Regions from separate parts of the Marinomonas sp. 63XJN7_7_ISO-PGPR-S23-202 genome, predicted to be linked through region 1. Evidence: riboswitches for the same ligand, from Rfam matches in the RefSeq annotation. Region 1 holds a riboswitch; the other holds the start of a gene.
The links. Region 1 has a riboswitch for FMN ahead of AC0VYG_RS01750 (DMT family transporter). Riboswitches for the same ligand answer to the same signal wherever they lie in the genome.
Positions count from the first base shown of each region.

Region 2: linked by a shared signal. The riboswitch ahead of AC0VYG_RS07075 (6,7-dimethyl-8-ribityllumazine synthase) and the one ahead of AC0VYG_RS01750 (DMT family transporter) in region 1 are both predicted to bind FMN.

Region 1 is NZ_CM149677.1:379,241-383,442, reverse strand. It holds gene AC0VYG_RS01755 (MFS transporter) at 1-584, opposite strand, end outside; gene AC0VYG_RS01750 (DMT family transporter) at 691-1,626, opposite strand; FMN riboswitch at 1,796-1,974, opposite strand; gene AC0VYG_RS01745 (PA0069 family radical SAM protein) at 2,063-3,145, opposite strand; gene AC0VYG_RS01740 (MATE family efflux transporter) at 3,296-4,202, opposite strand, start outside.
Region 2 is NZ_CM149677.1:1,543,141-1,547,342, forward strand. It holds gene AC0VYG_RS07065 (leucine-rich repeat-containing protein kinase family protein) at 1-307, shown strand, start outside; gene cfa (cyclopropane fatty acyl phospholipid synthase) at 447-1,664, opposite strand; gene AC0VYG_RS07075 (6,7-dimethyl-8-ribityllumazine synthase) at 2,034-2,540, opposite strand; FMN riboswitch at 2,684-2,847, opposite strand; gene AC0VYG_RS07080 (MliC family protein) at 3,207-3,566, shown strand; gene cobJ (precorrin-3B C(17)-methyltransferase) at 3,858-4,202, shown strand, end outside.

The DNA.
Region 1 (4,202 bases):
TAAACCGATTTGTATTGACTGAGCAGCCACCATAAGACAAGCGCCATACTGCCAATGAGCACCCCATGGACAAGCAAAAGCCCCTGTAGACCATAGGCACTCAGCAATTTATTGCCTAGCCAACCAGTTATAGCAAACGCCACCCCAAAGAAGGTACCCCACAGGCCCATGGTAATAGAACGGTGTTGGGGCGCACTTAATCGCGCAATCATGGTTGGCGCAGCCACCACGACACCTAACTGCGACATGCCTTCTAATACGCGAAGTACCAGCATTGTTATAAAGGATGGCAAAAAGGATTCAAGAACGGACAGCAAAGAACCAATGGCTAGAGCACCCACTAACACATTGAGATACCCCATGCGCCCTGCGACCACACCTGCAGACGCCCCAAAAATCAAGCCGACAATCCCCACCACAGAAATCAACGCCCCAGTCCAAGCAGGCCCGGCTTGATAATGAGTTAACAGTTCATCATAAGAAATGGAAAACTTCGCGAACTGCATCGCCGCCGCCACCCCAGAAACCCATAATAAAACCACCTCAAACCAATGGGTTTTCTGAGGCTGCGCCATGTCAGACATAAACTCTTCCTTTTTAACGTATTCATTCCAATGGGAATACGCCTGTGTAATGGATCAAAAAGCTCGCCATTATACACAATATAAGATGTCTCAATAACCACTCAAATTAAGCTTGTTGAGCAGGCACCGCTAAAGGTGGCGCTTTCAAGTCTCGCAGACGAAGCCCCACATTCCCCAAAATTAACATGATCGCCCCAATAATCTGGTAGCTGGTTAAGCTCATATCTAAAAAGAACCAGTTAATACCTGCCGCAAAGACAGGAAACGACATTTCTGCCAAGGTAGCAAATTGTGCGGGGACGGATTTTAATCCCTGATAATAAAACCACATACCAATCAGACCACTGAGTAATGCCATCACCACGACAAGCCCGACTTTCGTCATGGGCATGGCTACCAGGCTAGACGGCATCATCATGGCTAAAGGCACCAGTACACACAAACCGGATAAAAAGCGTCCTGACAGGATGGCGTTGGCAGGCACCCCTTGATAAGAAAGGTACTTACCACATACGGTAGCAGCGCCCCACGCAGCAACAGCAATTAAGGTAAATCCATAGCCTTTTAAAATATCAATATTGTTATTGGTATAGTGCCACTGAGCGCTACCAAGGGAATGAATATCTGGCCACATCATGACAAGACTGCCCGCTAAAATCACCACCGCCCAGCGCACAAAATGCCCACGTATACGCTCTTTTAAGAAAAAATAAGCCAGTAAAATCGCGACAATGGGTTGCAGTTTTTGCAGCAAAATAACCACTGTCGGGTTGAGGTAGTGAAAAGCTTGGGTAAACGCCAAGGTGCCCAACGCCGACCCGACACCGCCAATAAAAAATAAGCAGCCAAACGAGGTGCGTGATAAATGCCGAAAGGCATAACGGTGACGAAACAATAACGGGCTGGTGACTAACACCAAGGTCAGATGTTCCATCAGAACTATCTGTAAAGTGGAAAACCCCGCGTTTAGAAGGGGGTAACGAATGAGAGTATCTAATGCCCACGTGAAACACGCGATCATAATAAACAATGTGCCTGCCATCTTGTTTGTCTCCTAAAATTAAGATGCACAGGGGTGATGAGGAATATACCAAACAAAGCAGTACTTCACGCTCGTCATACACGACGCCTAAAGCACGCATACCAAAGCCGGATGACCATCATTTAACGGCGTAGCCTTAAACGACTTTCATCAAGCATTAGTCTATCTGGTCGATCTTCTATCATCCGGACTATAACCGTCGGCTCTGGCGTCTCACCAGATCTGCTGACCCTTTTTCCTGCATCCTCCCTTAGGAGATCATCTGAAAAAGGCGCTCGCGGGCTGATTACGAAGCATGGCTTGTAATATACCGCCGGTGGGGAATTTCGCCCCGCCCCGAAGTTCGATTTAGTAACATTCTATTGGTAAATAGAGTGAGCTATTACTTTACCGCGACACATCCAGACAGACAACCACAAAAATTTGATCGAATGTATCAAAACAATGAAAACTGATCCCCTACTTTGGCTGGCACAGTAAACTGACTGCAATCAAACCGACTCAATCGTTCATCAGACAATCCATATTTGCGTCTTGCTAAATGAAAACGTTGGTTAATGATATCGGCAAACAGACCTTCCCCTGTCATGCGCTTACCAAAGCGACTGTCGTATAGCTTGCCACCGCGCATGTCCATAATACGCTGCAACACATGGGAAGCTCGGTCGGGATAATGCTGTATCAGCCACTCTTCAAACAATGGCGCAACTTCATGGGGCAAACGCAGCATAATGTAGTGAATAGATTGGGCTCCAGTGTCTGCTGACGCCGCAACAATCTGTTCCATCTCATGATCATTGATAAACGGAATCACCGGTGCCACCAGAACAGTCACGGGAATGCCCGCCTCACGTAACGCTTTAATCACCTGCAAACGCGTTTTTCCTGAGGCGGTTCTGGGCTCTAGAATACGCTTTAAATGATTATCTAACGTCGTCACACTGATTGCCACGTGCACCAAATGCTTTTGAGCCATCTCAGTGAGAATATCTAAATCACGCAGAATCAAGGTACTTTTGGTAATTAAAGACACAGGCTGACCATAGGCCAAACACACGGACAACAGCTGGCGAGTTATTCCCAGTTGCTTTTCTATTGGTTGGTAGGCATCGGTATTGATCCCCAACGCAATCGGCTCACAACGATAGCTCGGATGAGCAAGCTCTTTCTCAAGAAGCGCCGCCGCATTCAGCTTTGTGGTTAACTTGGTTTCAAAATCCAGCCCTGGTGATAAATCCAAATACGCGTGGCTTGGCCTTGCAAAGCAATAGACACAACCATGCTCACAACCTCGATACGGATTCACCGACAAGGTAAAGGGAATATCCGGGGAGTTATTACGGGTGATAATCGTCTTAGCCGTTTCGTAACGAACTTGTGTTTTTGGCGATGACGTTTCGAGCGCCTCGACAGAGACATCATTTTCGTCCACTTCCACTAAGGTAATGGCAAAACGCCCTGCTAGGTTGCTCGCTGTACCACGACCTTTTATGGGTTTATTGGCAGAAAAATCAGACATAATAGCACCCCAATATACTGTATATAAATACAGTATATTTTATTTATGCTATTCTAGCAAAAACGATTAATGAGGGGCGGTTAAAGTGAGCTAAACTGACCTGCTAAATGGAATGACCTTCTCGTATCCTGTCACGCTTAATCTTCCCCCTTAAGAGGTCACGGCTGCTTTTTTGATCATCTGAGTGTTCTCACCGCGATGCTGTTTCATCAGAGCCTTTAAGTTCATTAATAGCATAGGTAATACAATCATTGTGAAAGCGATGTTTGATAACGGGACCGACAACCATACGCCTTCAATACCCAAAAACCTTGGCAAAATAAACAAGAAAGGCAATTGCACGATCATGTTTCCGACAGAGACAAACAAGGCTTGACCGCTTTTTCCTACCGCCACAAAGTAAATCGACGCCATAAATAAGAAGCCATCTAAAAATAACGCCATCAAATGCAAGCGGATACCCACTTTGGTGGCTTCAATCAAAGATCCATTAGCACCAGAAAAAAAGTGGGTGAAAAATTCAGGAAAGAGATTCAACACAATGACCACAACGACACCGGAACCAACCGTTACTGAAAACGCTAACTTTACCGTTTGGATAATGCGTTGGTACTGCTTCGCCCCCAAGTAATAGCTCACTGGCGGCTGCAAGCCACTCACCAAGCCTTCGGCAAAAAAGTAATAGCAACTGGCTAAATATCCAACGATGGCGAACGCTGCCAATTGTGTTGTGTCCCCATAAGTCATAAATAACCGATTATGCAGAGCGATGATAAAACTCATATAGATAAACATCACCAAGTTCGACGAACCAAGCTGCATGATCCTTTTAGCGATGTGTTTATCAAATTGATTCAGGGATAAAACAGTTTTTGCTTTAGGCGAGGTAAAATATTGTAAGCACAAAATGCAGGTAGCCAGCTGAGCGATCAAGGTTGCCACGGCCGCCCCTTTTAACCCCATTCCTAACATCCCTAAAAAGACATAGTCCAAAACAATGTTCAATAATGCTCCGACCACAATAAAGAGCGTCGCCATGTTCGGACTATCGTCATTT
Region 2 (4,202 bases), 1.2 Mb from region 1:
TCCGAGTTTGGCGTCTTGTACTCGAGACACTTTTACCCAAGGCCAAGCGTTTTCCAGCGCCACGGTTGATTATATTATTGAGCAGATGCAAAGCTTGGTGTCGCATTTCAAGCAAAAGAAAGTCTCACACGGGGATTTGTATGCTCATAATGTCCTGATTAATGCAGAAGGACATATCTTATTTGGTGATTTTGGCGCGGCCTCAAAATATGCCAACTTGCCTGAGCATCAGCAAAGAGGGATTGAACGTATCGAGCAGCGTTCTTTGGACTTTTTTATTGAGGATATGTTGTCGTTGGTGGTGTGATATAAGAGGCTCAATAACGATAGACTCAGACATCCAACGAATAATAAAGATTCGTTAGACTGTCTGTTCTATGAATTGAGTGCTATCGACATGGTTTATTCTGCTTATTTTATACAGGGCTTTTATGCCGATTATCTCATTAGCGAACACTGTGGTAGCGCGGTAATCTATCCAAGCGTTTTCTTAGAACAACTTGATAAAGTTGTAATGAACGACTTCTGAATGCGCCAGCGCACACTTTCAAATAGTAGGACCACATACGATAGAAACGCTCACTGTACTGGTCTTTCAGTTCAGGCCAGGCCGCGGCAAAATTCTGATGCCATGCCATTAAGGTTTTATCGTAATCGGGTCCGAAATTGTGTACATCTTCAATAACAAAGTACGGCTCTACTGATTCGCTGATTTGTTTCAGAGATGGAATCACACCATTGCGGAAAATGTATTTATCGATCCACGGGTCGGTGCCACTTTTGCTTTGGTCGCCGCCTATGGTGTGAAGCACAAATGTGCCATCGTCTTTCATTAAACGATGGGCGGTACTCATGTAAGTATCGTAGTTTTTTGGCCCTACGTGTTCGAACATACCAATGGAAACCAGTTTGTCATATTGGCCCTCCATGCTGCGATAGTCTTTTAGTTCGATATCGACGGGCAGGCCTTGGCAGCGTTCATCCGCTAATTTTTTTTGCTCTTTCGAAATGGTCACACCCGTCACGCTAACGCCATATTCTTTGGCCGCTATTTCGGCAAAGCTCCCCCAGCCACAGCCAATTTCGAGAACCGATTCGCCTTGTTTGAGCTGTGCTTTTTCACAGATTAAGCGCAACTTATTTAATTGTGCTTCATGTAGAGTCTTCGCTTCGTGCCAATAGCCGCACGAATAGGCCATTGTTGGATCCAGCATGGCTTGATATAAATCATTGCCGGCATCATAGTGTTGCTCACCAACTTGATAGGCTCTTTTCTCGGATTGTCGATTGAACAGAGTGGCCATAAGCCAGTGACGTAGCATAACCCAGCGTCCAGTGACTTGCTCATTTAACTGGGAGCTGATGATGCGAGAGATAAATTCATCAACTTGTTCGCAATCCCACCAACCATCCACATAGGCTTCTCCTAGACCGAGAGACCCCTGACGTATGACTCTGTCCCAAAGAGCCGTATTATGTATTTGTGGATCCCAAGGTTTTGATCCATTAATAACAATACCGGCTTTTTCAAGGTTGGTGGCTATCCATTTTTCGACAGGAGAGGAAAAAGCAGCTTTCGTGGAAGAGTGTAGCGTTTGCTCGTTGCTCTCACTGTTATGTGACATGGTGTTTTCTTCGTTGAGCTGTTCTGTTGTGGCACCCATTTAAATCTCCTTATCATATTGTCTGATATGGTTTTATATAAATCGGAAACATTTTTTTTATAATAATCTTTTGAAAAATAAAGCCTAGACTCAAGAATACTATTAAGATTATTGGCAAATCTTATCAAGCTGAAAAGTGTTGTCAAATGACGAGAAAAGCAAGACAAAAGTAGTTATATTCTTTTATCTGGTAAAAATAGCATCTTTACAGATTATTTAAAATCCTTTCTAATTGCACGAAATGGTAAAGTTTGAATCAATTAAAGGGGCATTTGCGAGGCGGTTTTACGGTACTTGCTGCGAAAAAAAACGCATTTGTACAGACAAATGCGCTATGGATGAGGGGGCTCTCTAGTTAGTCGTTTCTACCTATCCGTTGTGTTGGCTTAGTGACTGCTTTGCATTGGTTGTGAGTTTGATTGCCTCATCGCACGCATTGGCAAGCTCTATGCCCTTTTTCACAAAATGTTGTTTGTAGTAGTTGGAGTGTTCATCATGTTCATGGAAATGATGGGGCGTTAACACCGCCGTTAAGACGGGAACCTCTGTTTCAAGTTGGACTTGCATTAAGGCACTACAAACGGTTTGCGCGACAAAATCGTGGCGATAAATACCACCATCCACCACTAAGGCGCTGCCAGCGATTGCGGCATACTGACCACTTTTGGCTAATAATTTCGCTTGTAGTGGAATTTCATAGGCGCCTGGCACAGGGATAACATCAATGTTGTCTAGGTTGTAACCACGAGTGGCCATTTCTGTTTTAAAGCCTTCAAGGCATTTTAAAACGATGTCGCTGTGCCAAGAAGCATGGATAAAGGCAATACGTTGTTTTGCTGGATTGAAGTCTATGACATTCGTTGAGCTCTGATTCATTTTTTACTTTCCTAAAAACGAGTGAATCAGGGCGAACGGACAGACAAATAACTCATACAATGAGCTATCTTTAATAAGGATAGTTGTGGTTGGATTCTACTTTAGTAGATCCAAAGATACATTGACTATAGAAACTTTGTCTGACGCGCTCTCTATCATCCGGACTATTACCGTCGGCTCTGGAGTCTCACCAGATCTGCTGACCTCAGTATCGTCTATAATAAATATAACCAATACTGAGCGCTCGCGGGCTTAGAGTTGTCTCTATACCGCCGGTGGGGAATTGCACCCCGCCCCGAGAACGAAACCGGATACATCCGGTACCTGAGAATATACGGATTTCATGGTTTTTTGCAAAGAGATTGATGGTAAAAATGTTGATCTATCCACTTTGTTTGACATTTCCTGTGTCGGTAAAGGGGAGGGTGTATTGTAAATAAACGCTATTTTGTAGTGGTTGACCCCGTGGTCAGCTATAATTTGTACTGTGTTAGTGATGGTCGGTAAAATCGACGTCAGCAATCGGCTTATTCTCACAGAATACCTGTCTAGTAAGCTTAAGATGGGCTTTAGTACACAGTAAACAGGGAGTTTGGCATATACCAAGCTGCAGGATTTTATGAGTGGCCATGAACGTGTGAGCCAAAGAATTTGAGCGGAGTCTCTATGCGAATCAAGATGTTATCGATACGCAACAGTATGATGGTGTGTTTAATGTTAGGGCTAACGGCGTGCAGTACGCCACCACCTAAGCAAGTGAAAGATAATGAGGTATCGCAGATCGATACCCAGACGAATGTTGTCTATTATCTTTGTGAAGGGGAGCCTATGGAAATTCAATTTCATGGTGAAGAGGCACTGTTGAATTGGCAAAACAAACATTATCACTTAACCCACGCGATCAGCGCTTCTGGCGCCTATTATCTGGGAGAAGATGTGTCTTTTTGGTCCGAAAAAAATAAAGCCGCCATCGAAATTGATGATCTTAAAGAAGTTAAATGTCAGTTAGTTCGCGTCGAATCTTAATTCGACGCTAGCCTCTATGTTTTCTACTATTAATAAAAGGCTGGTCGTATCATGTTTTTCTGATCCAGTCGCTCTTTTTATGTGGACGCTTAGGTAGTGTTACCTACCTGAATATCTCTCACGATAAAACTGAGTCTTTTCATCCCGTCTTATTCCCATCAAGTGTACAATAACGTCCTACTCATCCCTTGGGTGTTTCACTATGTTCAACAAGCGCTCCGTGCTCTAAGGGCGTTTACTGATAGAGTGCATGTCATAATAAAGTGCACTTGACGATAATAAAGAGATGTAATGGGCAAACTATTTATAATGGGCATGGGACCTGGTGACCTTGGTTTAGTTGCCCCCAATGCTACAAAAGCGCTATCCGTATGCAGTGATTGGGTGGCTTACGGCTATTATTTGGATTTATTAGGTGAGCTGAGTGCGGGTAAAACGTTTCATAACTTGCCTTTAGGTGAAGAAATTGGACGGGCGCGTTTAGCACTGGACCTAGCCTCACAAGGTAAAAATACCGCCTTAATTTCCAGTGGCGATATTGGTATTTATGCCATGGCGACCTTGGTATTTGAATTGCTGGATTGGCAATTGCAAGGCAAAGAGAACCACCCTGAATGGCTGGACGTGGACATTGAA